2 regions of the Pseudomonas cannabina genome follow, and region 2 is predicted to be linked to the other one. Evidence: predicted binding sites of a transcription regulator. Region 2 holds the regulator's gene; the other holds the start of a gene.

Region 1 (15,023 bases), 1.2 Mb from region 2:
ATGGCGACTGGCAGGCAGGGTTTTCAGTAGCCAGGGCTGGCCATGTGCGTCGTTGACCCGATAAAGCATCGACTGCCGGGATTGCGCCACGACGCTGCCGACGCTCCAGCCTTCAAACATCTGGCCGTGCTTGAGCGCAGGCGGCAGCGGCCACTGTTGCAACTGTAACAACGCATCGCCCAAGTCATCTTCGCCGAGGCTGTCGACCTGGATCAGCAGCGCGCTGGCGTTGTCCTGACTGCCCGCCAGATGGGCCGCGCTGACCAGGGTTTTCACCGCCGCATCGAGGTCGTCGTGCTCGCCAAGAATCGAGCGAATGCTGGCATCGCCCAGCGTTGCCCAGACACCGTCGCTGACCAGTAACAGCCGCTCGCCCGCGCACAGTTCGCCGTTCAGGTAATCCATGACCACGTATTGATCGAGGCCCAGCGCGCGCTTGAGCACGTGCTGCATGTCGGCCTGTTCCCAGACGTGATCTTCGCTGATGCGCGTGAGCGTTCCGGCAGTCCAGCGATAAACCCGACAGTCACCGACATGCGCGAGGGTGAAGCGTCGACCGCGCAGCACCAGGGCGCTGAGAGTGGTCATCAGGCCGTTGGCCAGCAACCAGCGATTCTGCGCCAGCAGCAGCCGGTCAAGCGACTGAGCCACGCCCCAGGTTTCCGGTGTGGCGTAGTAATCCAGCGCCAGCGCTTGCAGCGTGGATTGGGCCGCCAGTGCACCGTCGGCACACTGGCTGACGCCGTCGGCAAGGGCGAACAGATAGCCCTTGCTGGCCGCTAGCGCCGCCACCGGTGTGACCAGCCGCAGCGCGTCCTGATTCTCCGCGCGCGGCCCGCTGGCACTGAACTCGGCAAAACGCAGTTGCAGCGTCATCGGTGCCTCAGACCCGCGCCGCCGTCACCGCTGCCGAACCCCAGGTGGTTCTCCAGCGACGCTTGACGTTCAGCAGGCCGAACCAGGCCAGCACGGCCAGCCCCGCGAACAGCCAGAGGCCCAACTGGTAATCGCCGGTGTTCTGCTTGATGGTGCCCAGCCCGGCTGCCAGCAAAAAGCCGCCGATGCCACCGGCCATGCCGATTAGCCCGGTCATGACGCCAATTTCCTTGCGAAAGCGTTGCGGCACCAACTGGAAGACGGCACCGTTGCCGGCACCCAGGCCAAGCATAGCTGCGACGAACAGCGCCAATGCGGCCCACGAACTGGGCAGATTGAAACCCACCGCAGCGATGCCGATCGCCGCCACCGCGTACATCACGGTCAGTGTGCGAATCCCGCCGAAACGGTCGGCCAGCGCGCCGCCCAGCGGGCGCATCAGGCTGCCGCCGAACACGCAGGCTGCGGTGTAGTAACCGGCAGTGATCGGGCTCAGGCCATACTGGTCGTTGAAATAGCCGGGCAGGGCGCTGGCCAGGCCGATAAAACCGCCGAACGTCACACTGTAGAAAAACATGAACCACCAGCTGTCCTTGTCACCCAGTGCCTTGAGGTAGTCCGCCACCGACTTGGGCTTGCTGCGCTCCGGAGCGTTGCGGGCCATCAGACTGAAAGCAATCAGGGTCAGCACCAGCGGGATCAATGCCAGGCCGAACACGTTGCCCCAACCGAAACTGGCGGCCAGCACAGGCGCGATCAACGCGGCCAGCACGGTGCCCGAATTACCTGCACCGGCGATGCCCATCGCTTTACCCTGGTGCTGGGGCGGATACCATTGCGATGCCAGCGGCAACGCCACGGCAAACGACGCACCGGCCATACCGAGAAACAGGCCCAGCAGCAGAACCTGGCCGTAGGTGTGAATACCCAGTTGCCAAGCCGCGAACAGCGCACCGATGACGATCACCTGGCCGATGATACCCGCGGTCTTGGGCGACAGCTGGTCGGCCAACAGCCCCATGAAGAAGCGCAACACGGCACCCGCCAGAATCGGCGTGGCCACCATCAGGCCGCGCTGTTGGGTGGTCAGTTGCAGGTCGGTGGCGATCTGTACCGCCATCGGGCCAAGCAGGTACCAGACCATGAAGCTCAGGTCGAAGTACAGAAAGGCTGCGAACAGGGTCGGTTTATGGCCGGCCTTCCAGAAGCTTGTATCCATTGGCACACCTCATCATCTGCTAGGGGTCAGTCGGGCCATGGCCGCGACACGGTTATTCCAGACGTTGTGGTGGAGTGTGTCGGGCGACTCCACCGGCCCCATCGCCGGGGCCAAACGCAAAAAACGCCGCCTCTCTGTCCGCTGAGGCGAAAAGAGATGAGCGACGTCTTTGTCGTAATCGGTGGTAGCCGCCGTTGGCTACCGGTGCCATTGCCCTAGCAATAGACGGGCCAAGCCAGCTGCACGCGGGTTAGCCGCACGCTGCAAGCGGCTTTGAGTGATTTCCAGGCAGCGGAAGCGTGCTGAACCATGACCCTGGATCGAGCGGTGGTCTGTCAAGGCGCTGCAAAAAAGGGCGTGCTGGCAAGCCAGAGTTTTGCCCCCTTCAGCACCTCCACCGAGTTGGTAATGAGCCGATACGGCGTCGCTTTATTGAGATGTTATTAAAGTTCAATGCGGGGGTTATTATTTCATGTGCCACCATTGGTGGTATTAATTGCTGTCACTATGATGCTGTTTCGATGTTGTTCGAGGTGGGTCTTAATATCGATAATACAACAAGTATGAATATTTATTAATTCGCGTATTACGTATATTGTCGTACGACGGCGCGGTGAATATTTAATTTACTTTGTGTCGCAACTCTGACAGCATCCGTTCTGCCGTCAATGACACGATCCGTCAATTAGAAGGTGATGCACTACTTCATCAGCGTGCCTGAAGTTCAAGGTCGTCTGTCAATTTCGATAAATGCTTACTTTGCAAAAAGTAATCGGTTACTCGCTCTTTTCTCGGCTTCCTGATGCCTGCACTGTGCGGGCACTAATGCGAAGCCTGCATTCAGATACAACTCGGCAATGCAAATGTACAGGCCGTGTTGTCTTCCTCTCCGCGCTGCTCCGAAGGGCGCCAATAAAGGATACATCATCATGAGTAATATCAATTACGCACCGACTGTCTGGTCCCGCGCCGATGCGCTGAAGGTCAACGAAAACGACCCGACCACCACGCAGCCGCTGGTCAGTCCGGACTTTCCGGTCATGAGCGATACCGTATTCATCTGGGACACCATGCCGCTGCGCGAGCTGGACGGCACTGTCGTCTCGGTCAACGGCTGGTCGGTGATCCTGACCCTGACCGCCGACCGTCATCCCGATGATCCTCAGTACCTCGGCGCCAACGGTCGCTATGACATCAAACGCGACTGGGAAGACCGGCATGGCCGGGCGCGCATGTGCTACTGGTATTCACGTACCGGCAAGGACTGGATTTTCGGTGGCCGGGTGATGGCCGAAGGCGTATCGCCAACCACGCGAGAGTGGGCAGGCACACCGATACTTCTGAATGACCAGGGCGATATCGATCTTTATTACACGTGCGTGACGCCAGGTGCATCAATTGCCAAAGTTCGGGGTCGTATCGTGACGTCCGACAAGGGCGTGGAATTGAAAGACTTTACCGACGTCAAGATTCTGTTTGACGCTGACGGTACGTACTATCAAACCGAAGCACAAAACTCGACCTGGAACTTTCGTGACCCGAGTCCATTCATTGATCCCAATGATGGCAAGTTGTACATGGTCTTCGAGGGTAATGTGGCGGGCGAGCGCGGTTCGCATACTGTGGGTGTCACCGAACTTGGCCCTGTACCGCCGGGGCATGAAGACGTGGGCGGTGCCAGATTTCAAGTAGGCTGCATCGGCCTGGCCGTTGCAAAAGACCTTAGCGGTGAAGAATGGGAAATACTTCCGCCGCTGGTCACTGCGGTGGGCGTCAATGATCAGACCGAACGGCCCCATTATGTTTTTCAGGACGGTAAATATTACCTGTTCACCATCAGCCACAAGTTTACCTACGCGGATGGCGTGACCGGGCCGGATGGGGTCTATGGTTTTGTCGGCGAGCACCTGTTCGGTCCGTACCGGCCAATGAATGCCTCCGGTCTGGTGCTGGGCAATCCGCCCGAGCAGCCCTTCCAGACGTACTCGCACTGTGTCATGCCGAATGGTCTGGTGACCTCGTTCATCGACAGCGTGCCGACCGAAGGCGAGGATTACCGTATTGGCGGAACCGAAGCGCCGACAGTGAGAATCCTGCTGAAAGGAGACCGCTCGTTCGTGCAGGAGGAATACGACTACGGTTACATCCCTGCCATGAAGGACGTCACGCTGAGCTGACCGATCACCCGTCGCTTCGGCATCAAGAACGCCTGCCTGTGCAGGCGTTCTTCGTTGAATCAACCCAGTAGCTCACTCATCGCGATGATCTGCTCAGCCACCTGAATCAGCTTTTGCTGACGACTCATCGCCTGACGCCGCATCAGGGTGTAGGCCTCTTCCTCGTTGCAATCCTTCATCTTCATCAGCAGCCCCTTGGCCAGTTCGATGCGCTTGCGCTCGGCCAGTTGCTGATCGCGGGCATGCAACTGGGCACGCAGCGCCTGATCACTCTCGAAACGGGCCATCGCCACGTCCAGAATCGGTTGCAGCCGTTGCGCCTGAATACCCTCGACGATATAAGCACTGACGCCGGATTTGATTGCCTGACGCATCACGCCCGGATCATGCTCGTCAGTAAACATCACGATCGGGCGAGGCTGGTCGCGACTGACCAGCACCACCTGTTCCAACACGTCGCGACCGGGCGATTCGGTGTCGATGAGGATCACGTCCGGGCGCACCGCTTCGACGCGGGCGGGCAGGTCGATGGTCAGCCCTGACTCATCGATCACATCGAACCCGGCTTCAGTCAGTGCAGATTTGAGACGGCCGACTTTTCGGGCTGTGTCGTTGATCAGCAGAATACGCAGCATGCTCACGTTCTCCGTCAACGACTGGCAACCGCTGGCGCGGAATCGGCCAGCGAGTGAAGTTTGAAGCTGCGTGCATAACCGGCCGGATCGCTGCCATCCCACACTTTGCCGTCGATCAACTGACTGCTGCGCAGGTTGCCAGCCGGCACGTCGATGCCCAGCGCAGTGGCCGCCTGACGGTACAGTGCCAGTTGCTGGACGCGGCTGGCGACGGTCAGGTAGTCCGGGTCTTCGCGCAACAGGCCCCAACGGCGGAACTGGGTCATGAACCACATGCCATCGGACAGCCATGGGTAATTGACCTGGCCTTGATTGTGGAACCTGACGGGGTGCGGGTCCTGCCAATGATTGCCCAGGCCGTCACTGTAATGGCCAAGCAGGCGCGGCTCGATGCAGTCCAGCGAAGTGTCCAGATAATCTGCGCTGCTGAGCAATTGCGCCGTGCTGTAAAGATTGTGCGGGTTCTGCTCGATGAAGCGGCTGGCTTCCAGCACTGCCATGATCAGCGCCCTTGCCGTATTGGGATTGCGCTCGACGAATTCGCGCGTGCAGCCGAGCACCTTGCCCGGATGGTCCGGCCAGATCGCCTGACTAGTGGCCATCGTGAACCCCAGTTGTTGCTGCACTGCGCTGGCGCCCCATGGCTCACCGACACAAAAACCGTCGATGCGCCCGGCCCGCAGGTGTTGCGCCATTTGCGTGGGCGGCACCACGACACTGTTCACGTCGTCGAGCGGGTGGATACCCTGGCTAGCGAGCCAGTAATACAGCCACATGGCGTGGTTGCCAGTCGGAAATGTCTGCGCGAAGGTCAGCCTTGTGCCGTTTTGGTGCGCGCGGTGGTCGAGCGCCTCAGGAGTGATCACCCCCGCTTGCTGCAATTCGCGGGACAGATTGATGCACTGTCCGTTCTGATTGAGGCCCATCAGGATCGCCATATCAGTCGCCGGGCCGCCGCCGATCCCCAGTTCTACGGCGTAGATCAGGCCGTACAGGCTGTGTGCCGCGTGTAACTGCCCGCTGACCAGCCTGTCGCGCAGCCCGGCCCATGAGGTCTGGCGCTTGAGGTTGAGGCTCAGCCCGTAAGGCTGGGCAAAACCTTGTGTCGCGGCGACGACCAGCGGGGCGCAGTCGGTCAACGCCATGAAGCCGATGTCGAGGCTGTTCATTTCCGGCGCGTCGCTGCCGGTTACCCAGTCCAGAGCATTGCTGGTTCTTTCAGTCATACCGCGCACTTCATAAAAGGCCCATCCAAAAAAAAGGCGTCGCCCGACCCGATGCCAATGCAAGGGGCTGAAGCGACGCCATTGTCGATGCACTGCTCCTTCGTCGCAGCGAGTGCCTGCCGCTGATTCAAGCAAGGCATATGCCAGCGTCACATGACAAGAAGTTTATCGCGCACCTCGCCTGCGCCGCCCGCACACGTCTATAATCGCCACCCTGAATTCAGCTGCTCACGAGCCCATTCCGCCATGTATAACCTGGCCCGCCAGTTACTGTTCAAACTATCCCCGGAAACCTCGCACGACCTGTCGCTGGACCTGATCGGCGCAGGCGGGCGGCTGGGGCTCAACGGCCTGCTGAGCAAGTCACCGGCGAACCTGCCGGTCAGCGTCATGGGCCTGGAGTTTCCGAACCCGGTGGGCCTGGCGGCCGGTCTGGACAAGAACGGCGCAGCCATCGACGGTTTTGCGCAGCTGGGTTTCGGCTTCGTCGAGATCGGCACTGTGACGCCGCGTCCGCAGCCGGGCAATCCCAAGCCGCGAATCTTTCGCCTGCCGCATGCCGAGGCGATCATCAACCGCATGGGTTTCAACAACCTGGGTGTCGACAATCTGGTGTCGAGGGTTCAGGCGGCCAGGTACCGTGGCATTCTGGGCATCAATATCGGCAAGAACTTCGACACGCCGGTCGAGCGCGCGGTGGATGATTACCTGATCTGCCTGGACAAGGTTTACGCGCACGCCAGCTACGTCACCATCAACATCAGCTCACCCAACACAGCGGGTTTGCGCAGTTTGCAGTTTGGCGATTCGCTCAAACAGTTGCTCGAAGCCCTGAGCCTGCGCCAGCAGGAACTCACGCAAGTGCACGGCAAGCGTGTGCCGCTCGCGATCAAGATCGCTCCGGACATGACCGATGAAGAAACCGTGCTGGTCGCGGCTGCGCTGATCGAGTCGGGAATGGACGCGGTGATTGCCACCAACACCACGCTCAGCCGTCAGGGCGTCGATGGCCTGCCGCATGCCGATCAGGCCGGTGGTTTGTCAGGCGCGCCGGTTCGGGAAAAAAGCACGCATATCGTCAAGGTGCTGGCCGGCGAACTGGCCGGTCGCATGCCGATCATCGCCGCAGGCGGCATCACCGAAGGCCGGCATGCGGCCGAGAAAATCGCTGCCGGTGCCAGTCTGGTGCAGATTTATTCGGGCTTCATCTACAAGGGCCCGGCGCTGATTCGCCAGTCGGTCGACGCCATTGCGGCCATGCCGCGCACAGCGGGCTGAATCCAGGGCAAAAAAAGGGGCTCTGCGAAAGAGCCCCTGGGCGTTAGCCCGCCGCCCGGGTCGGGCGTGCATGGTGCAGGTGTGAATCAGTCAATCATGTTGATGGCCCCGACAAGGGCCTGACAGTCTTTGATGTGAATCGCCTCATCCGACCGCGTGAAGTTCGTTGAGTCTGTGGATGCCCGCAGTGCCGGTCATACCGTCCCAGTTGTCGCCGCGTCCTTCGCGCCAGCCATTGATCCATGCCTGGCGTACTGACGGTAGAGTAAAAGGGCAAAGCTCACGGGATTTACCATGAACGCCGTATTGATATCCGCGTAAAAATGCTCTTTCCAACGGATCACGCTTAAGTCTTCTCATAGGGTAATGCCCTCGACTGTTGACTGTAATATCCCTGAGACCCCGTGATGAGGTCGGGCAGAATCTTCTGCCGTTGGTGCCCGCTGCCGGCGTGGCGGGCCTTGATGCCGTCACCGTTGCAGTGATGGCCTGAGTTGATTTCTAACCAAACCGCAGGTCGCTGGGAATGATCGTTTTGTCATAAGCGCGTCACATTATGATCTGTCGAGCAATAAGCAGCGGGGTGTCTCAAAGGTGATTTTTTACTCAGCCCTGTTGAAACGCGGTTTTGCGGGCGAATTGAGATCGCTTATCAACCTCAGGTAGTGGCTGTTTGCCTTACCTGCATAAGCGACGAAGGGTCATCAATCGCTCTGTAAAATGTGACTTTCCGAGGCGGGCTTTTTAGCGGTGCCTTTATTGCCGCCATTGCGGACCTCGATATCTGGTTTAATGTGCACCTTCACTGCCGCATTGATATGCCATGACAGGATCATGCGGTGGACCGGCACTCACGTGCCACGCAGGCGTTCTCCACGAAAGACGCCTGTTCAAATCTGGCAGGGCAATGCGTTGCCCGCCGCTGACGGCTCAGGCCCTGGAATACACATGTCGGATCGCTACGAACTTTTCCTCACTTGCCCCAAAGGCCTTGAAGGTCTGCTTGCCGAGGAAGCCACCGCGCTTGGCCTGCAAGAAACCCGCGAGCACACCTCGGCCATTCGCGGCTCGGCCGACATGGAGACCGCTTATCGGCTTTGCCTGTGGTCGCGTCTGGCTAACCGCGTGCTGCTGGTGCTCAAGCGGTTCCCGATGAAGGACGCCGAAGACCTTTACCACGGCGTACTCGATGTCGAGTGGCACGACCATCTCGAACCGGAAGGCACCATCGCGGTGGAATTCAGCGGGCATGGCTCGGGCATCGACAACACCCACTTTGGTGCATTGAAGGTCAAGGACGCGATCGTCGACAAGTTGCGCACGCCCGAAGGCGAGCGCCCGTCGGTGGACAAGATCAACCCGGACCTGCGTGTCCATCTGCGCCTGGATCGCGGCGAAGCGATTCTGTCGCTGGACCTTTCCGGTCACAGCCTGCACCAGCGTGGCTATCGCCTGCAGCAGGGCGCAGCGCCACTCAAGGAAAACCTGGCAGCGGCGATCCTGATCCGCGCCGGCTGGCCGCGAATTGCTGCCGAAGGCGGCGCGCTGGCTGACCCGATGTGCGGTGTCGGCACATTCCTGGTCGAGGCAGGCCTGATCGCCGCCGACATCGCGCCCAATATCAAGCGCGAGCGCTGGGGCTTCTCTGCCTGGCTCGGCCACGTGCCGGCGCTGTGGCGCAAGCTGCACGACGAAGCGCTGGCGCGTGCCGAGGCCGGCCTGGCGAAAACCCCTTCGTGGATTCGCGGTTACGAAGCCGACCCGCGCCTGATCCAGCCAGGCCGCAACAACATCGAGCGCGCTGGCCTGAGCGACTGGATCAAGGTTTATCAGGGCGAAGTCGCGACCTTCGAGCCGCGTCCGGATCAGAACCAGAAAGGTCTAGTCATCTGCAACCCTCCGTATGGCGAGCGTCTGGGTGATGAAGCCAGCCTGCTGTACCTCTACCAGAATCTGGGCGAGCGTCTGCGTCAGGCGTGTCTTAACTGGGAAGCGGCCGTGTTCACCGGCGCGCCTGATCTGGGCAAGCGCATGGGCATTCGCAGCCACAAACAGTATTCGTTCTGGAACGGCGCCTTGCCGTGCAAATTGTTGCTGATCAAGGTCACGCCTGACCAGTTCGTCACCGGCGAGCGCCGGACCCCCGAGCAGCGTCAGGTCGAGCGTGAGAACCCGGTCGAAGCCGAGGTGGTGGAGCGTAAACTTAACAAGAACGGCAACCCGATCAAGCCGGAACCGGTGGTGGTCGAGCAGGCGCGCCTGAGCGAAGGCGGGCAGATGTTTGCCAACCGCCTGCAAAAGAACCTCAAGCTGATGGGCAAGTGGGTGCGCCGTGAAGGCATCGACTGCTACCGCGTCTACGATGCCGACATGCCCGAGTATTCGCTGGCGATCGACCTGTACCACGACTGGGTGCACGTTCAGGAATACGCCGCGCCCAAGACCATCGATCCGGAAAAAGCCTCGGCCCGACTGTTCGACGCGCTGGCAGCCATTCCGCAGGCGCTGAACATCGACAAGAGTCGTGTGGTGATCAAGCGTCGCGAGCGCCAGAGCGGCACCAAACAGTACGAACGTCAGAGTGCGCAGGGGCAGTTTCTGGAAGTCAGCGAAGGCGGCGTCAAGTTGCTGGTCAACCTGACGGATTACCTGGACACCGGCCTGTTTCTCGATCACCGCCCGATGCGCATGCGTATCCAGCGCGAGGCCGCGGGCAAGCGCTTCCTGAACCTGTTTGCCTACACGGCTACGGCCAGTGTGCATGCCGCCAAGGGCGGTGCACGCAGCACCACCAGCGTCGACCTGTCACGCACCTATCTGGACTGGGCACGGCGCAACCTGTCGCTCAACGGTTTTTCCGACAAGAACCGTCTGGAGCAGGGGGACGTGATGGCCTGGCTGCAGGCCAATCGCGACGAGTACGAGCTGATCTTCATCGATCCGCCGACGTTCTCCAACTCCAAGCGCATGGAAGGTATTTTCGATGTGCAGCGTGATCAGGTCGAACTGATCGATCTGGCGATGGCGCGTCTGGCCCCGGGCGGTGTGTTGTATTTCTCCAACAACTTCCGCAAGTTCGTGCTCGATGAAAACCTCAGCCAGCGCTATGCGGTCGAAGACATCACCGCGCAGACCATCGACCCGGACTTTGCCCGCAACGGCAAGATTCACCGCGCCTGGAAAATCATGGCGCGCGCTTGATCCGGAAAAACCGGGCGGTGAACTGATTTGTCGTGCCTTTGTACAAGTTTGTTCATCGTCCACTAGGCAAACTACTGGCGAGTAGCTATAAAAGATCAATAGCCAGCTTGACGCTTCAGTTCGTTGGCGTCATGAGTTTCTGTCTATGACCGCTAAACGTTTCAGACTCAGAATTCTGAGTTTTATCAATGGTCAGCGCTCTGCATGGCTGGTAGCGGTTCTGGCTTTTCTGATCGGCATTGCACTGACCGTCATGCTGGCGCTGGCGGACAACGAGCTGTATCAGCGTCAGGTCCACCAGCGTTTCGACATGCTTGCAGCAGAGCGCTTCAGCCGTCTTCAGGAGCGTCTGGACCGGCAGGTTACCCGGCTGGACACCCTGAGCCGCTTTTTCATCTTTTCCCAGCGAGTCGAGCAATCGGAGTTCGACGGCTTCGTCGCGCCATTACTGCTGGGCACCCAGGCGTATGCCTGGACCCCTCGCGTCACCAGAGAAGAGCGGGCTGCGTTCGAGGAGCAGGCGCATGCGGACGGTATTACCGATTACGCCATACGCGAGATGACCGACAGCGGCGCGCTGAAAATTGCCGGTGTGCGCAATGAGTACTTCCCGGTGCGCTTCCTGCAAACCGTTAGCAAAACGCCATCGCCATTGGGGTTCGATATTGCTTCGGAGCAGGTGCGCCGCTCTGCGCTGGAACGTGCGCGCCTGCTCAAGCGAATTGTCGCCACGCCGCGCATTCGCTTGCTGGATCCGCCCGACGCCTACGGTATTTTGCTGGTGGCGCCAGTGTTCTCGTCTGGCCGGACCCCAGCGCAGCTGAACGGGTATGTGACGGCGGTCATCAGCCTGGCGCAATTGATGAATGTGGGCACCGCAGAGCAGGACAACCTGGCGGTGACCATGCAGGACCTCAGTTCGCCGGCCAGACCCGAGCCGGTCTACCAGTCGCCGGTGGCTGCCATCCACAACAGGCTGTACGCCAGCAGCCTGCTGAGCCTGGGCGACAGGGATTACCTGATCGAGGTTCGCCCGACGCAGATTTTCAACCTCAGCAATCAGATCATGATGCCGGGCCGGGTCCTGTGGCTGGGCGGGCTGTTGAGCCTGATGCTCAGCGCCTTGCTGTACACCCTGATCAGCCAGCGTCAGCGCGCCTTGCAGCGTGTTGCGCAACGTACCCGCGAGCTGCGCCAGCGTGAATTGCAACTGCGCGCTGCGCACGGGCAGTTGCGCAACGTGCTCGACGCCGCGACCGAAGTGGCGATCATCGCTACCGATCTGGACGGGTTGATCAACATGTTCAACGTCGGCGCGGAGAAGATGCTCGGTTACCCTCAGGAACAGATCCTGGGCAAGTTCCACCTCATGGACCTCTATCAGTCCGCCGAGCTCGAAGCCCGCGCCAGCAGCCTGAGTCGGGAGCGCGGGCAGCCGATCAGCGCCGCCCAACTGATGTTCCTCGACGCGGTACAGGATGGAACGCATCCGTCGCAGGAGTGGACGCTGCAACGCAGTGACGGCAGCACGCTGGTGGTGGATATGCTGGTCACTGCGGTGCGTGACGACCAGGGGCTGTGGACCGGCTATCTGGCCGTGTGCATCGACGTCACCGAGCACAAGCGCGTCAACCAGGCCCTTGCCGAGCAAGGACAGTTACTGAAAAAGCTGGGTTCTCAGGTGCCTGGCGGTATCTATCAATACCACTTGGCGACCGATGGCAGTGCGCGTTTCAGGTACGCCAGTGCGGGCATGTGCGAACTGTTCGAGGTGGGCGAGGCTCAACTGCTCGGCGACGCCGATGCAGTGATGCGCCGTATTGAGCCGGCCGACCTTGCCCGGGTCAGGACCTCGATTCTTGCCAGCGCAAGGCACCTCACTGCCTGGAGCGAGGAGTACCGGGTCGAGCTGCCACGCAAGGGGCTGCGCTGGCTGAGCGCGGCCTCCACGCCGGAGCGGCTGGCCGATGGCAGCGTGTTGTGGCACGGGTTTGTGTCCGATATCACCGACCTCAAGCGCGTCGAGCAGGAGTTGCGAGCGCTGTCGGTCACCGACGTACTGACCGGCGCCTATAACCGGCGCTTTTTTCAGGATCGCATGCAGGCCGAGCTGAAAAGGATCGACCGGCATGGGGGTGACCTTTCGATCATCATGCTCGACGTCGATCACTTCAAGCGTATCAATGACCGTTTCGGGCATGCTGCAGGCGACCAGGTGCTCAGGTCGATTTCGGAAAAGATCAGCCAGCGACTGCGCAGCGACGACGTGTTCTGTCGTCTGGGTGGCGAAGAGTTCATGGTGGTGTGCCCGGGCACGCGAAGCGCACAGGCTTATCAACTGGCCTTGAGCCTGCGTGAGGCATTGCGCAATCAGGTTATCGAAGGCGTCGATCATGTGGTGACGGCCAGCTTCGGGATCGCGAGCAGGCGTGCGGGCGAGGGCATCGACGCCATGCTGCTGCGCGCCGACTCGGGCGTCTATGCAGCGAAGCAGGGCGGTCGTGATCGCGTCGAGCCGGAGCAGCTTTGACTGGATGGCTGAGCCCGGCAGAATTTGAAACAGGCTGATCCGACATGAACAGGCCCGCTGCACGGCGGACCTGTTCGGGTGTTGCGATTCTACTGTTGCTGGATCGAAACCGTGGTGTTGGCCAGTTTGGGCTGGCGGTACAGGTCGATCAGCACTTCGTCCAGAATCGACGAGGCACCGAAAGGGCGCGGGTCGTTGAGAATCGCCACGACCGCCCAGGTATTGCCGTTGCTGTCGCGGCTGAAGCCGGCGATGGCGCGTACTGTGTTCAACGTGCCGGTCTTGATGTGGGCTTCGCCGAGCAGCGGAGTACGCTTGAGGCGTTTACGCATCGTGCCATCGAGCCCGGCCAGCGGCATCGAACTCATGAATTCGGCGGCATATGGGCTGCGCCATGCGGCTTGCAGGATGACCGCCATTTCGCGGGCACTGACGCGTTCTGCGCGAGACAGCCCGGAACCGTTTTCCATGACCAGATGCGGCGCAGTGATGCCTTTTTTCGCCAGCCACTGACGGATCACGCGTTGTGCAGCTTTGCCGTCGTCACCGTCGGCTTCGTTGCGAAACTCTTCGCCGAGGCTGAGGAACAGCTGCTGGGCCATGGTGTTGTTACTGAATTTATTGATGTCACGGATGACTTCCACCAGATCGGGTGAAAATGCTTTGGCGAGCAGCTTGGCGTTGCCAGGCAATACGCCGACGCGGTCCTTGCCCAGAATGGTGCCGCCCAGTTCCTGCCAGATGGCGCGAACTGCGCCTGCTGCGTAGGTCGGGTGATCGAGCAGGGACAGGTAAGTCTGCGAGTTGCAGCCGTTGCCCAACTGACCGGTCACGGTCACATTGACGCTGCCGTCCGGTTGCGTCACCGGGTTGTAGCGCACGTCGCCGGTGCATTGTTTCGAGGCAACCGCCTTGACCTGGTTGTCGATGCGAATGGTGGCAATCGGCGGCTCGACCGACACCAGAATTCGGCCGTCATCGTTGCGCGTCACGAAACGCAGGGCCTTGAGGTTGACCATCAGCGCGTCGGGCTTGACCAGAAACGGCTTGTTGTCATCGTTGCCGTCATCGTTGAACACCGGCAGTTGCGGCTGGACGAAGTGGCTGCGATCCAGTACCAGATCGCCCGTCACCTGCTGCACACCGTTGGCCCGCAGATCACGCATCAGCAGCCAGAGTTTTTCCATGTTCAGCTTGGGGTCGCCACCGCCCTTGAGGTACAGGTTGCCACGCAAGACGCCGTTGCTCAGAGTGCCGTCGGTGAAGAATTCGGTTTTCCACTGGTGGGTCGGGCCGAGCATTTCCAGCGCGGCGTAGGTGGTGATCAGCTTCATGGTGGAAGCCGGATTCACCGACACATCGGCATTGAATACGGTGGGTGTACCCGGACCGTTGAGCGGCAGCATGACCAGCGAGAGCGCATCATCGCCGAGTTTGCTAGCTTTCAGGGCCTGTTGAACCTTGGGTGGCAGGGTGGTGTTGATGACGGCAGCGTGGGCGGGGAGCGCCAGTGGCAAAAGCAGCGAAGCGAGCAGCAGTGGACGGAGCGACTTGATCATTGAATAAAACCCTACCGTAAAGAGGGAAATAAAAAAGAGGGCATGGATGAATTCCCCCGGTAACTATTCTATAACTCGATAATGCTGTTCGATGACTATAGTGAACGCGCAGGAAATGTTCGTGATAAGTGAGAATGCGCGGCGAACGAGCGGCATTATGCCCCAAGCGGGGCAGGCGTGTGATGGGGGCAGGTGCTCAAGTGAGAATTTTTTTGCGCACCCTTGCTCAGGTGCCGGTCAGAACATGCTGCATCTGCAACCCGCAGCAATTGTCGGGCATTTAAGTCGTCAAGCTGGTAAAGTGCCGCCCGGTATTTATTGA
Region 2 (15,023 bases):
ACAAAATAGGCGCGCTGGTTGTCGTGGATCAGGATGACCGGCCGGTGGGTGCGTTCAATCTGCAGGATCTCCTGCGTGCAGGCGTCATGTAATGGAAACCAGAACGATGAACCCGGAACTCATGCAACGCGGCAAGGCCATCAAACTGGCGGTTTTCGATGTCGATGGCGTCCTGACTGACGGCCGCCTGTTCTTTCTGGAAGACGGCAGCGAGATCAAGACATTCAACACGCTGGACGGGCAAGGCATAAAAATGCTGATAGCTTCCGGCGTGACGACCGCCATTATCAGCGGTCGCAAGACTGCAATCGTCGAGCGCCGGGCAAAGAGCCTGGGCATCGCACACCTTTTTCAAGGCCGCGAAGATAAACTGGTCGTACTGGACCAATTGCTGGCAGAGTTGAAACTTGATTACGAACAAGTCGCCTATCTGGGTGACGATCTGCCAGACTTGCCGGTCATCCGGCGTGTCGGCCTGGGCATGGCAGTGGCCAATGCGGCAGGCTTTGTCCGCGAGCATGCACACGGAATAACCAAGGCGCGAGGCGGCGAAGGCGCGGCGCGCGAATTCTGCGAACTGATCCTGAGTGCGCAAGGCAACCTTGAAGCGGCTCACTCCGCCTATTTATAGAAGCCATTATGTTCACTAAAAAAATTCGGAAGTTCCTGCTTCTCGGGGTACTGGCACTGCTGCTGGCAGCCGTCGGTTACTGGAATATCAGCCCGGAAAGTTTTATGGATCAGCCTGACGGAACGGTTGACGACACCGCCATCGACTACTATGCGATCAATACGCGCAGTGTGCAGTACCTGCCGGACGGCACGCTTCAATACGACATGACCGCCGACAAAGTCGAGCACGTAAAGGCCACGGACGTGAGCTTGCTGACCACCCCCAACCTGAACATGTACCGGGGCGGCGCGTTCCCGTGGCATGTACAGAGTAAAAGGGGCGAAGTTTCATCCGCGGGGGATCAGGTCGAGTTGATGGATTCCGTTCGCGTCGAACGCACCGATGAAAAACAACGCACGACCATTATCACCAGCAGTCGCATGACCGTATTCCCTCAGAAGGAATATGCGGAGACCGACCAAGACGTTAGAATCGACGGCGCGGGCGGTGTCACTACGGCCAAGGGAATGAAAGCGTATTTGAAAGACAGCAGGATGGACCTGCTATCCAACGTAAGAGGACAGTATGAGGCTCGTTAAAACTCTTCCTTTATTGCTCGGCTTGGGCGCAGCACTGGGAAGCGCGAGCGCCTGGTCCCTGCCAACCGACCGCGATCAGCCGATCCACATTCAGTCTGACGACGCTCAGCTCGATGACAAGAAAGGCGTTGCTACCTACCGGGGCAATGTCGTCATCACGCAAGGTTCGATGAAAGTCACCGGCAACACCGTGACGATCACGCGTAATGCCCAAGGCGAAGTGGATGTGTTCACGTCCGTTGGCAATCTGGCTTACTACGAGCAGAAGCCCGCCCCGGACAAACCGATCGTGCAAGCCTATGCCGTCACGATCCAGTATTACGCCGGGCAGGACCGTATCGTTCTGATCGACAAGGCCAAGGTCATTAACGACGGCAACACGTCGGAAGGCGAGAAAATCGTCTACGACACCGTCAGACAGGTGGTCACGGCCGGCCGGGCCAGCGGTGGCACCAAGCTGACGACCCCACGGCCGCGTATCGACATGGTCATCCAGCCGAAGAAGAAAACCGATCAACCGCAGAAGGCCCCGTAAATGGCAACGCTCAAAGCCCAGCATCTGGCTAAAAGCTACAAGAGCCGACAAGTCGTGCGCGATGTGAGTATCTCCATCGAAAGCGGGCAGATCGTAGGCTTGCTGGGCCCCAACGGCGCCGGCAAGACCACGTGCTTCTACATGATCGTGGGCCTGGTCCAGGCAGATCAGGGCCGCGTGCTGATTGACGATCTGGATGTCAGCCACCAGCCCATGCACGGGCGTGCACGCGCGGGTATCGGCTACCTGCCACAGGAAGCCTCGATCTTCCGCAAGCTGTCAGTGTCCGACAACATCATGGCGATCCTCGAGACCCGCAAGGAACTCGATGCCGGAGCCCGTCGCAAGGAGCTCGAAAGCTTGTTGCAGGAGTTCCACATCACGCATATTCGCGACAACCTGGGCATGAGCCTGTCAGGTGGCGAACGTCGCCGTGTGGAAATCGCCCGCGCCCTGGCCACCTCGCCAAAATTCATCCTGCTGGACGAACCGTTCGCAGGCGTGGACCCGATCTCGGTGGGCGATATCAAGCAGATCATCCACCACCTGAAAGCCAAGGGCATCGGCGTGCTGATCACCGATCATAACGTCCGTGAAACCCTCGATATCTGTGAAACCGCTTACATCGTCAACGATGGACAGCTGATCGCAGAAGGCGATTCGGAAACCATTCTGGCCAATCAGCTGGTGAAAGAAGTGTACCTCGGCCACGAGTTCCGGCTCTGATCAAGCGCTTTTGGCACGCCCCGGCTAATTGATGCCCCTGTAGCGTATTGACAAGATTTTATTTGTCATAACGCTCTAGGCAAAGCCGTAGGTTTCAGGCATATAATTTGCTTAATGATGGCGCCCCGGCGCCTGTAGTAGATGGCGCACGTGCGTCAGCGAATAAGGTGTTTAGCCCCTGCCATGAAACCATCGCTAGTCTTGAGAATGGGCCAGCAGCTGACGATGACGCCGCAGCTGCAACAGGCAATCCGTTTACTTCAGTTGTCCACTCTGGACCTCCAGCAGGAGATTCAGGAGGCGCTGGAGTCCAACCCTATGCTCGAACGGCAGGAAGAAGGCGACGATTTCGACAACTCCGATCCGCTTGCCGACAACATCGAACAAAAGCCCAACCCCGACGTTCAGGAACCGACCTATCAGGAAGCCGCCCCCACGGTGGACAACCTGGAAGACGGCGAATGGGGCGAGCGCATTCCAAACGAACTGCCCGTCGACACCGCCTGGGAAGATGTCTACCAGACCAGCGCCAGCAGCATGCCCAGCAGCGATGATGACGAGTGGGACTTCACCACCCGCACTTCCGTCGGCGAAAGCCTGCAGAGCCATTTGCTGTGGCAACTGAACGTGGCGCCGATGTCCGACAAGGATCGGCTGGTTGCAGTGACACTGATCGACTGCATCAACAATCAGGGCTATCTGGACGAAACGCTGGAAGAGATTCTCGAGTCCTTCGACCCGGAACTGGACGTCGAACTCGACGAGATCGAAGCGGTACTGCACCGTATCCAGCAATTCGAACCTGCCGGCATCGGCGCGCGCAACCTGAGCGAATGCCTGCTCTTGCAATTGCGCCAGCTGCCCGCGAAAACACCCTGGCTGACAGAAGCACAACGCCTGGTGACCGAGTACATCGACCTGCTGGGCAGTCGTGATTACGCCCAACTGATGCGGCGCATGAAGATCAAGGAAGATGAGCTGCGTCAGGTCATCGAACTGGTCCAGAGCCTCAACCCGCGTCCTGGTTCGCAAATCGAGTCCACAGAAGCCGAATACGTCATTCCTGACGTGATCGTGCGCAAGGACAACGAACGCTGGCTGGTCGAACTCAATCAGGAGTCGGTACCGCGCCTGCGCGTCAACCCGCAATACGCTGGATTCGTGCGTCGCGCCGATACCAGCGCCGACAACACCTTCATGCGCAACCAGTTGCAGGAAGCCCGCTGGTTCATCAAGAGCCTGCAAAGTCGCAACGAAACTCTGATGAAGGTCGCTACCCAAATCGTCGAGCATCAGCGCGGTTTTCTCGAGTATGGCGACGAGGCCATGAAGCCACTCGTCCTGCACGACATCGCCGAGGCAGTGGGCATGCACGAGTCGACCATCTCGCGCGTCACGACGCAAAAGTTCATGCACACCCCACGGGGTATTTACGAGCTGAAATACTTCTTTTCAAGCCACGTAAGCACCTCCGAGGGCGGCGAATGCTCGTCCACGGCCATTCGCGCAATCATCAAAAAACTGGTTGCAGCGGAAAATCAGAAAAAGCCGTTGAGTGATAGCAAGATCGCTGGTTTACTGGAGGCACAAGGCATTCAAGTAGCCCGTCGCACAGTCGCCAAGTACCGCGAATCATTAGGGATAGCGCCTTCCAGTGAGCGTAAGCGACTGATGTGATGCAGGCCGAGCCACAGCGTTCCAGTGGCAGGCGCCATGCCTGTCTCTTTATGCATTGGCAAAGGAGAAAGCTGTATGCAAGTCAACATCAGTGGACACCAACTGGAAGTGACCAAACCCCTTCGCGACTATGTCGAGCTCAAGCTCAAGAAGCTCGAAGGGCATTTTGACAAGATTACGAACGTGCAGGTCACGATGGCGGTCGAGAAGCTCAGGCAGAAGATCGAAGCCACCCTGCACATACCCGGTGGCGAGGTCGTTGCCAATGCTGAACATGATGACATGTATGCTGCAATCGACCTGCTCACCGACAAGCTCGACCGACAATTGCTCAAGCATAAGGAAAAGCAGCAAAGCATCCTCAAAGGTGCGGCCGCTCGCTAACGCCATTTAAATGATCCGATTTGAAAATATCCTGACCCCCGGCCGTTCACTCGTGAACGTGCCGGGACGCAGCAAGAAGAGCGTACTCGAAGCAATCGCCAACCTGATCGGTCATGAAGTACCGAACATGGATTCGGACACTGTCTTCGCAAGCCTCGTTGCCCGCGAAAAGCTGGGATCGACTGGCTTCGGCAACGGGATTGCCATCCCGCACTGTCGCCTCAAAGGCTGCGGCGAACCCGTCAGTGCGGTCATTCACCTCGCCACCCCTATCGACTTCGACGCCATCGACGGTGCGCCGGTCGACCTGCTTTTCGTATTGCTGGTCCCGGACGCCGCCACCGATGCTCACCTGGAACTGCTTCGCCAGATTGCCAGCATGCTTGATCGCGCCGATGTGCGTGAGCGCCTGCGCAGCGCCAAAAGCGGTGAGGCACTCTATCAAGTGGTGCTGGACGTGCAGAAAGGCCACTGACCATGCGCATGATCATCGTCAGCGGCCGCTCCGGCTCGGGTAAAAGCACAGCACTGGATGTACTGGAAGACAGCGGTTTCTATTGCGTCGACAACCTTCCTGCCGGCCTGCTGCCAGAGCTGGCAGAACGCGCACTGATCAATACCGAGCTTGCAGAACCGCTGCTGGCGGTGTCGATCGATGCACGCAATCTGCCAAGCCATCTGACCCGTTTCCCGCAAATGCTGGATGAAGTGCGCTCACGCAACATTCAGTGTGATGTGCTCTATCTGGATGCAGACGAAGCAACGCTGCTCAAGCGTTTCTCGGAAACCCGGCGTCGCCACCCGTTGAGCACGTCGGATCGTTCGCTGGCCGAGGCCATACGCGACGAGACCACACTGCTCGGCCCGATCATCGATCTGGCCGACCTCAACATCAACACCACTCACCTGAATCTCTACCAGCTGCGCGACGCACTGAAATTGCGCCTGCTCAACAAGCCCGAGCCGGGCACCGCGTTTCTGCTCGAGTCGTTCGGTTTCAAGCGCGGCATGCCGGTCGATGCCGACCTGGTATTCGATGTGCGCTGCCTGCCCAATCCCTACTGGAAGCCGGAGCTGCGCGATCACTCAGGTCTTGAGCAGCCAGTGATCGATTACCTGTCTGTGCAGCCCGACGTTGAAGAGATGTTTCAGGACATTTTCTCGTATTTGAACAAATGGCTGCCACGATTCGCGGCCAGTAACCGTTCTTACGTTACCATTGCCATCGGTTGCACGGGCGGGCACCACCGCTCCGTCTACCTGACAGAACGCTTGGGTCAGGTATTGCAACAATCACTCAAGAACGTTCAGGTCCGCCACCGGGACCTTAGCTGAAAGGATTTACACTGCGATGCCCGCTCGTCAAATCACCATCATCAACAAACTGGGCCTGCACGCCCGCGCTGCCGCCAAGTTCGTCGGTGTCGCCGGCAAGTTTCCCTGCCAGATCCGCGTCGGCCGCGCGCCGGAAAGCATGGTCGATGGCAAAAGCATCATGGCCGTGATGATGCTGGCCGCGGGCAAAGGCACCGAGCTCCATCTGCACACCGAAGGTGAATTCGAGCAGGAAGCCCTGGACGGGTTGGTCGAGCTGATCAACAACAGGTTTGATGAGGGCGAGTAGATTTGGCTGACTTGTCAGAAAACAAAAAACCGCCTGATACAGGCGGTTTTTTTATAGTCTCAAACTCTTTTGGGCTCAGATATCTGTCGTAGCGTGCCTTCTTTGAAAGCCTTACTAAGGGAATGCATTATTTCACTGATGGATTCTGCCTTACGACGCTGAAGCTCCTTGAGCTCAGGCTTTACGGTAGCCATACCAATAATCTCCTGAGGTAAGGTGAATTGCATGCAGGCCTAACTGACCTGTCACGATCCTATCAGCAATTCTGCCGTACCACAAATTCAGCCTCTCCACGCGGACAGCATCGTCAGCGCCCGGAATAAAATACAGTTCATCTGCCAGAACAGTCTCCGACATAAAAGCTTGTGTCACTTTCGCAAGTCGCTGAGGAATGCGATGACGGATTGCATGCTTGAACAGAGCCAACGCCTCAATAGGCGCATACTCCCTGCCGCTGCACCATTGCGTAGCCGACGCAAACTTCATCAGATAAGCATTCTCGCTGACCTCACGATCAGCATCGGTCATTACCATTTTGCGGGCCGTGGCGTAGGTAGACTGGTTCAGAACTATCGGATGATACAGCGCAATGAAGGGGTGAGATTCACATAGGAAAGGAATTGCGGTGTTACCGTCCGGAGCCAGAAAAGAGCCTCCGATGGGGTAGCACTGGTCATCAAGCCCTGAAAACATTTCCAGGACGAAATCCGTATCCATTATGTGCTCCGTCCCAATATCGGCCAGAAGAATAACAGATCTTCTCATTCATGAATTTGAGCACACACGGAGACATTCCCTAAAATTCAAAAACAACGTAACCAATTGCAATATATAAATAATTACAATTTTTAGTCATTGATTCCTTTACCTCCTACACAGCGAGAAATTCTTCAAACTTCCGCCTGCAACGAATCTTCGACTCGCACGCAGCACTCGAGAACAATCGCGCGTCACTTCCAACACCAGACAGACAGCCAACACACCCCCCGCTCTGCCAGCAACGCCATGCCCGCCAACAGCAGCACGGTTCCTACAACCTTGCGGAGCATCCGTACGCCAGTGGCCGTGAGTATTTCTGAACGCATGGATGCCCTTGGTTGTTGTCGAGGGAATCAGGCCAGAGCGGCCTGATAGCGTCGGGAAACTTCCTGCCAGTTGATCACGTTGTAAAACGCATTGATGTACTCGGGGCGGCGGTTCTGGTAGCGCAGGTAGTACGCGTGCTCCCAGACGTCCAGACCCAGTATTGGCGTGTTGCCATTCATCAACGGGCTGTCCTGGTTACCGCTGCTTTCGACCACGAGTTTTTTGTCAGGGGTGACGCTCAGCTAGGCCCAGCCACTGCCGAAACGCGTCAGCGCAGCTTTGGTGAACGCTTCTTTGAAGCTGTCAAAGCCACCCAGTTGCTCGTCGATTGCAGCAGCGATCGCGCCTTCAGGCACACCGCCACCGCCTGGCACCATGACTTCCCAGAACAGCGAATGGTTGGCGTGGCCGCCCCCCTGATTGATCACCGCCGGCCGCAGATTTTCAGGCAGTTGCTTGACGCTGGCGACGAGCTTTTCGACAGACCAGTCGGCGAATTCAGTACCGTCGACCGCTGCGTTGAGGTTGGTGATGTAGGTCTGGTGATGCTTGGTGTAGTGGATTTCCATGGTTTGCGCATCGATGTGCGGCTCAAGCGCATCGTAGGCGTAAGGCAGTGCTGGCAAGGTATGAGACATTCAATGTGCTCCGTAGAAAAGTCCGGTTTGAGTCGCTGAAGTGCGCTGCAGCGATGCACGCGTGTGCTCGCTGCTGCTGTTCAGCAATCGATGGGTACGCGGGTACTCGCCATGCTCGCTGATAAAACTCAACAGCTCGGCGTAGGTTTTGCTGCTATGGCGCAAGGCTGCTTCACGCAGGGCGGGAGGCAGGCGCTGGCTCTGCATGGTCTGCAACAGGTGTTGATGAATGGCGCACAGGTACTCGGCGCTTTCCTCCGGCTGCCCAAGGCTGAGGTGCAGGTCCGCCAGGTTGTGATGAGAGATCACACACGCCGCGACGGCTTCGTCCACGTCCGGCCACCGCTCGAACAGCACCTGCGCCAAGGCCAGCGCCTGAAGGTACAGCTCACGGGCTTCGACCCACTCACCGAGACTGAAACAGCGATTGGCCTGTTCAATGGTGCGTTTCCAATGCTGCATGACATACCTCCAGAGGCGCAGGCTGGCCGGATCAACTGATGCCGACGGCAACAGCACACCTTCAAATGATATTCATTATTAAATGAGATTTTGACTCAACACAAGCGCGTTGATGAGATTGATTCTTGAGGAAGGGATGATGCAAGGCTGCAAATGCTGGCGATCGCTCTTGAGCACGGCGCTAAACGCAGTAGATATGTGACACGAAATGTCGAGAACCGCGTGCCAACGCTAACGAAGCACTGGCACGCGTTCAGTCAGGTGCGGGGCTGACGATCCAGGCTGATCAGCTCCCAGCCACCATCATGCGCTCGATCAACACCGAACCTGTGCGGATGTTGCTGCGCAGCTCGAGATCACTGCCGACGGCGACGATCTGTTTGAACATGTCGCGCATGTTCCCGGCAATAGTGACTTCCTGAACCGGAAACTGAATTTCGCCGTTTTCGACCCAGAACCCTGCGGCGCCACGCGAATAATCACCGGTCACCATGTTCAGGCCGCTGCCCATCAGCTCGGTGACCAGCAAGCCCCGGCCCATGCGCCGGATCAGCGCGTCCTGATCTTCAGAACCATGGGTGACGAACAGGTTATGCACACCGCCTGCATTGGCGGTGCTCGGCATGCCCAGCTTGCGGCCGGAATAGGTGCTCAGCACATAGGAAACCAGGTCGCCTTTATCGACGAATGGCTTGGCATAAGTTGCCAGGCCGTCGCTGTCGAACGCGGAGCTGCCCATGGCGTGCATCAGGTGTGGACGCTCGTCGATGGTCATCCACTCGGGGAACAACCGCTGGCCGAGCGTTCCTTCAAGGAATGAAGACTTGCGATACAGGTTGCCACCGGAAATGGCGCCGAGAAAACTGCCGAACAAGCCGCCGGCCAGTTCAGCGGCAAACAACACCGGCACTTCGCAGGTCGGCACCGGGCGCGCGCCCAGACGGCTCGCTGCCCGCTGCGCAGCCTTGCGGCCAATGCTTTCGGCATCGGCCAGCAACGGGCCCTTACGGTTGACGTCATACCAGTAGTCGCGCTGCATCTGGCCTTCGCCTTCGGCGATCATCACGCAACTCAGGCTGTGCCGGGTCGACGCATAGCCGTCGATGAAACCATTGCTGTTGCCGTACACACGGCAGCCCTGATGGGTATTGAGGGTGGTGCCATCGGCATTCTTGATCCGGCTGTCGGCTGCGAACGCTGCCGCCTCGCAGATCAACGCTTTCTCGATGGCCTGCTCGGGCGTGATGTCCCAGGCATGATAGAGATCGAAATCCATGGTCTCTTTAGCCATCAGCGCCGCATCGGCCAGCCCGGAGCTTTCATCCTCGGACGTGTGCTCGGCAATCGCCAGTGCAGCGGCAACCGTTTCACGAATGGCATCGGCGCCCGTGGCCGACGTACTGGCCGAGCCTTTGCGCTGACCGACGTACAACGTGATGCCGAAACCCTGATCGCGGTTGAACTCGACGGTTTCGACTTCACGCTGACGGACCGATGTCGACAGCCCCTGGTCCACCGACACCGCGACTTCGCAGGCGCTGGCACCCTGACGCCGGGCTTCGGCGATGATCTGCTCGACCTGTTCCTGCAGTTCGGGCAAGGCTTGTGGGCCGACGCTTTGGGTTGCACTCATGACTTTCTCCATCAAATTCTTCTTTCAGCACAGGCCGAATACCGACCGGGCCGGACAAGCGGCCCACGACTGGTTATCATGGCGGCGTTTCTTTGCGGACTGCCCCCATGGTTGATTCTTACGACGACTCCCTCGACGGGGAGAAAAGCAAAACCCAGGTCAAACGAGAGCTGCATGCTCTGGTCGACCTCGGCGAGCGACTGACAACACTCAAAGCCGATGTGCTGGCCAAGCTGCCGCTGACCGACGCTTTGCGCAAGGCCCTGGCCGAAGCGCCCAAGCACACGGCGAACATCGCGCGAAAGCGGCATATTCTGTTCATCGGCAAGCTGATGCGCGATCAGGACCAGGAAGCCATTCTGGTGTTGCTTGACCAACTCGATGCCTCCACTCGCCAATACAATGAACGTTTCCACAATCTGGAGCGCTGGCGTGATCGCCTGATTGCGGGCGATGACGCCGACCTCGAGAAATTCGTGGTCGAATACCCCGATGCCGACCGTCAGCAGCTGCGTTCGCTGATCCGTCAGGCGCAACACGAAGTTGCACGCAACAAACCGCCGGCCACCAGCCGCAAAATCTTCAAATACATCCGTGAGCTGGACGAACTTCAACGCGGTCTGCGTTGATTTCGCCCTCGGGGCCGGCAGCAGAGGCAGCCGGCCCCGACTCACATTCAGCTACCGGTGCCACCCACGGTGATCGCGTCGATTTTCAGCGTAGGCTGACCCACACCGACCGGCAGCGACTGGCCATCTTTACCGCACGTACCGACGCCGCTGTCCAGCGACAGATCGTTACCCACCATCGACACCCTGCTCATGGCTTCCGGCCCGTTACCGATCAAGGTCGCGCCTTTGACCGGCGCGGTGATCTTGCCGTCTTCGATCAGATAGGCCTCACTGGTTGAAAACACGAACTTGCCGCTGGTGATATCCACCTGGCCACCGCCCAGATTGGCGCAGTAGATGCCGCGCTTCACTGAGGCGATGATTTCCTGCGGATCGCTCTGCCCGCCCAGCATGTAGGTGTTGGTCATGCGCGGCATCGGCAGGTGGGCATAGGACTCGCGACGGCCGTTGCCGGTACGTGCCACGCCCATCAGGCGCGCATTGAGCTTGTCCTGCATGTAGCCCTTAAGCACGCCATTCTCGATCAGCGTGGTGCATTCGGTCGGTGTGCCCTCGTCATCGACACTCAGCGAGCCACGACGCCCCGCCAAGGTGCCGTCGTCGACGATGGTGCAGAGTTTCGACGCAACCATCTCGCCCATGCGCCCGCTGTAGGCCGAACTGCCCTTGCGGTTGAAGTCGCCCTCAAGGCCGTGACCCACTGCTTCGTGCAGCAGCACGCCAGACCAGCCAGAGCCAAGTACTACCGGCAAGGTGCCTGCCGGGGCGGGAATCGCTTCCAGGTTAACCAGCGCCTGACGCAGGGCCTCACGGGCATAGCCCATGGCGCGATCGTCGGTCAGGAAATAACGGTAGTCGGTACGCCCGCCGCCGCCATGCCCGCCCCGCTCGCGACGGCCATTCTGCTCGACGATGACACTGACATTGAAGCGCACCAGCGGGCGCACATCGGCGGCAAGGCTGCCATCCGCGGCGGCCACCAGAATGCGCTCCCAGACGCCGGCCATGCTCACCGAAACCTGCTGGATACGCGAGTCCAGCGCACGCGTCGCAACGTCGATGCGCTTGAGCAACTCGACCTTCTCGGCGCGGCTCAACACTTCCAGCGGGTTATCCGGGGCGTACAACTGCGCCACGTCCTGCGAGGTGAAAGCCTGCACGCGACCATTCTGGCCAGCGCGGGAGATGGAACGCGCGGCCTGCGCGGCGGTGCGCAGTGCCTCGGCGGTGATCGCGTTGCTGTAGGCGAAACCGGTCTTCTCGCCTGACTGAGCGCGTACGCCCACGCCTTGGTCGAGATTGAAACTGCCTTCCTTGACGATGCCGTCTTCGAGCGACCAGGACTCGGAGATCATCCCCTGAAAATACAGGTCAGCCGCGTCGATACCGGGGCCGGCAAGCTCGCCGAGCACCGATTGCAGGTTGTCGAGGCTCAGGCCACCGGGTGCCAGAAGGTGTTCGCTGACTGAGGACAGATCACTCATATTCACTCCGAAGCAGGCCGCATGGCGTCCTGCGAAAAAAAGCGCCGGTGACTGGACACCGGCATCCGCGCCCGTATGGACGCCTGTTCTTCACTGTCTCGTGTGCCCGGCAACACGGCTTCACCCTGTGCCTGCTGAGCCAGTATGCGGCCCCATGGATCAACGATGGCCGCGTGCCCGTAAGTCTCGCGCGGCCCCGGATGGACCCCGCCCTGTGCCGCCGCCAGCACATAACACTGGGTTTCGATGGCCCGCGCCCGGATCAGAATGTCCCAGTGCGCAGCCCCTGTCACCGCCGTGAAGGCTGACGGTGCGGTAATCAATTCAGCCCCCGCTTCACGCAGGGCCGTATACAGTTCCGGGAAGCGCAGGTCGTAACAGACCGTGAGCCCCAGACGCCCGACCGGGGTATCAGCCACCACGATGTGATTGCCGTGAGCATAGTCGTCAGATTCGCGGTAGCGGCCCCGATTGTCCGCGACATCCACATCGAACAGGTGCAGCTTGTCGTAACGCGCCACCTGCTCGCCGTGTTCATCGATCAGCAACGAACACGCCGTCACCTTGCCATCGGGCCGATCATTGGGCGGCAGTGGCAGGGTTCCGGCAACTATCCATAACTTGAGGTCGCGAGCGGCCAGTTTCAACCACGGCAGAATCGGTCCATGCCCTTGCGCTTCGGCGCGGCCGATGTCAGCCACGTCACGGCGGCCTATTGCGACGAAGTTTTCAGGCAGCACCGCCAACCGGGCACCGCCCTCGGCGGCCTGCTCCAGCAAGGCCCGCGCCCTGGCCAGATTGGCTTCGATGTCGCTCTGGCTGACCATTTGAATCACGGCAAAAGACATGGCGACCCGCTGTTTGATGTCATGGCCACCACTGTACCCCATGCAGCGCTACTGAGGCTTTTCAAATGGTTTGTCGAACGTGATCTTCGGTTCTTTCCACGGTCCTTCGACCTTGTATTGCACGCTGGCAAAACGGGCAACCCGGTCGCCCAGCAGCTTGTCGACCAGAAACAGGGCGCCACCAATGGCCGGCGCGCCGACGATCAGCGCCGCAATCGGCAAGTTGTTGGTCACCGGCAAGGTCACCAGCAGCTTGGCATCCACGCGATCGCTGACCATGTCCAGTGTGCCATTGAGCTCAAGATTGCTGGACGGCCCGGTCAGGGTGATCGGCTTGCGAGTCACATAGACGCCGTCGCTGGCCACCAGCAGCCCTTTGACCCGATCGTAGCTGAGGCCCTTGCCGAGCAGGTCCGAGAAGTCCAGACGCAGACGACGGCCGATGGAGTTTAAATTCAGCAAACCGAACACGCGCAGCGCCTGGGCACCGCCCTCGACTTCCACGAACTGGCCGCGATTCAACGTGGCATCGAGACTGCCGGAGTAGCGCTTGAGCCCGACCCAAGCAGGTGAACCCGGCCAGCGCCCATCGACATTCAGCTCGAAATTTTCACTGGTCACGGTCGGTGCAAAACTCCAGGCCTTAAGCACATCCGCCAGGTTCTTGCCTTCCAGATGGCCCTTGAACCAACTGCTGCTCGCCCCCGGCGCACCTTCCCAGGCACCCTCGCCTTCAAGCTGGATGCCTTTGAGCCCCAGACTCATGTCAGACATGCGCATTCCGGTCGGCGTAGAGCGAATCTTCAGCGCCCACGGTCCCAACAGTTGATCCCCCTGAAACAGCTGGGAAATCTTGATGTCCAGCGCCGGAATCTTGCGCGGATCCACGTCTGCCAGCGGATCAGGCGCATTTTCGACCACTGTGGCTTTCGGGTCGGGCGCAGGCAGGCGCACATACAACATGTTGATGCCAATCGGCGCGGACTTGGCGTCCGGAAGCAGCGCAGTGCCCTTGGCCAGCGCGCTGTCCAGCGACAGAGCCCAGGCGGCGGCGTTACGCTGCAATTGAACACGCACATCATCCAGCATGGTGCCCATCGCCGTCAGCTTGCCGATCTGCAGGTCCACGCTGTTGAGCAATTGTTTGGCGCTGCCGCCCGGATCGCCGCCGGCATAACGCCCGGCAAGCTCCTGCCAGGGCGCGATGTCCAGCTCGGACAGCTCGCCACGAATTCGCAAGCCCTTGGCGTCCGGGACGATGGCGCCGCCACGGCCCAGGTACAGCTCGCCACGGCCGTCTGCAAACTTGCCACCGGGTGCGGCGAACGCAAAGTTGGCGAGGTTATCGTACGCAGCGCCCAGTCGACGTTCCAGGCCCTGCAACGTCATACGGAATTCGCTCGGGCGCTCCACGTCGGCGGGTTTGCCGAACGGCGCAGGCAGGTCGATTGCCACGCCCTTGAGCGTGGAATTGATCACCAGCGGGCTGTCTTTGCTGTCCAGCGTCAGTTGCAATTGATACGGCAGATCGCCGGACACCGGCAACGGCTGGGTGACGCTCAGCCAGTCAGTCAGTTTTTTCACCGTGACTTGGCCGTTCGCCACAATGCGCGTCACGTTGGCACTGGGCGTGCCTTCTGCCGAGATTTCCGCGGTCACCGGGTTATCGAAGGCCTGTGCCTTGATGCCCTTGCCGCTCAAGCCGCTGGCGCTGTCGAAGCGAAAGTCGCCCTTGAGCCGGGTCAGTTCCAGCACCGGGTCGGCCAGCCTCAGACGCGCGTTGTCAGTGCTGAAATCGACCACAACCTTCGGCTCCACACCTTTGGCCAGCGGGATATCCAGTTTGAGTTTGCCGTTCAGCGGCCCCTCGCCCTGCCACCCGGCAAAGGTGCTGCCGGTACCGATGGGCGCTTGCTGAAGAATTTTCAGGCCATCGCCCAGGCTTCCGGCAAAGCTGCCATCGACCAGCAAGTGACTGTCCTGACCTGCCGGGACGTGGGGAATATTGACCAGCACGTTGCTGACTTTGGTGTCGAGCAGTTGCCCCTTGCTGGCCTTGACCCGCACGCCGCTGTTTTCAAC

Evidence for each region. The regulator sigma-54, encoded in region 2, starts transcription at its own class of promoters, with help from an activator protein. The targets are predictions, from matches to a motif close to ANTGGCATNNANNTTGCTNT.
Region 1: the regulator sigma-54 is predicted to act here: its motif matches at 6,262-6,281, upstream of BLT55_RS11180 (CmpA/NrtA family ABC transporter substrate-binding protein).

The regions. Positions count from the first base shown of each region.
Region 1 is NZ_FNKU01000001.1:2,355,403-2,370,425, reverse strand. Features, by position in the region: gene BLT55_RS11200 (bifunctional protein-serine/threonine kinase/phosphatase) at 1-876, opposite strand, end outside; gene BLT55_RS11195 (nitrate/nitrite transporter) at 884-2,095, opposite strand; gene BLT55_RS11190 (glycoside hydrolase family 68 protein) at 3,025-4,272, shown strand; gene BLT55_RS11185 (ANTAR domain-containing response regulator) at 4,332-4,907, opposite strand; gene BLT55_RS11180 (CmpA/NrtA family ABC transporter substrate-binding protein) at 4,922-6,133, opposite strand; gene BLT55_RS11170 (quinone-dependent dihydroorotate dehydrogenase) at 6,380-7,411, shown strand; gene rmf (ribosome modulation factor) at 7,556-7,771, opposite strand; gene rlmKL (bifunctional 23S rRNA (guanine(2069)-N(7))-methyltransferase RlmK/23S rRNA (guanine(2445)-N(2))-methyltransferase RlmL) at 8,360-10,612, shown strand; gene BLT55_RS11155 (sensor domain-containing diguanylate cyclase) at 10,758-13,142, shown strand; gene dacB (D-alanyl-D-alanine carboxypeptidase/D-alanyl-D-alanine endopeptidase) at 13,232-14,701, opposite strand.
Region 2 is NZ_FNKU01000001.1:3,558,199-3,573,221, forward strand. Features, by position in the region: gene BLT55_RS16745 (KpsF/GutQ family sugar-phosphate isomerase) at 1-92, shown strand, start outside; gene BLT55_RS16750 (KdsC family phosphatase) at 107-631, shown strand; gene lptC (LPS export ABC transporter periplasmic protein LptC) at 640-1,212, shown strand; gene lptA (lipopolysaccharide transport periplasmic protein LptA) at 1,199-1,747, shown strand; gene lptB (LPS export ABC transporter ATP-binding protein) at 1,748-2,473, shown strand; gene BLT55_RS16770 (RNA polymerase factor sigma-54) at 2,657-4,150, shown strand; gene hpf (ribosome hibernation-promoting factor, HPF/YfiA family) at 4,226-4,534, shown strand; gene ptsN (PTS IIA-like nitrogen regulatory protein PtsN) at 4,545-5,009, shown strand; gene rapZ (RNase adapter RapZ) at 5,012-5,869, shown strand; gene BLT55_RS16790 (HPr family phosphocarrier protein) at 5,886-6,158, shown strand; gene BLT55_RS16795 (hypothetical protein) at 6,333-6,875, opposite strand; partial or broken gene BLT55_RS16800 (superoxide dismutase) at 7,271-7,882, opposite strand; gene BLT55_RS16805 (tetratricopeptide repeat protein) at 7,883-8,344, opposite strand; gene pmbA (metalloprotease PmbA) at 8,631-9,977, opposite strand; gene yjgA (ribosome biogenesis factor YjgA) at 10,085-10,606, shown strand; gene tldD (metalloprotease TldD) at 10,654-12,093, opposite strand; gene BLT55_RS16825 (carbon-nitrogen hydrolase family protein) at 12,096-12,941, opposite strand; gene BLT55_RS16830 (YhdP family protein) at 12,990-15,023, opposite strand, start outside.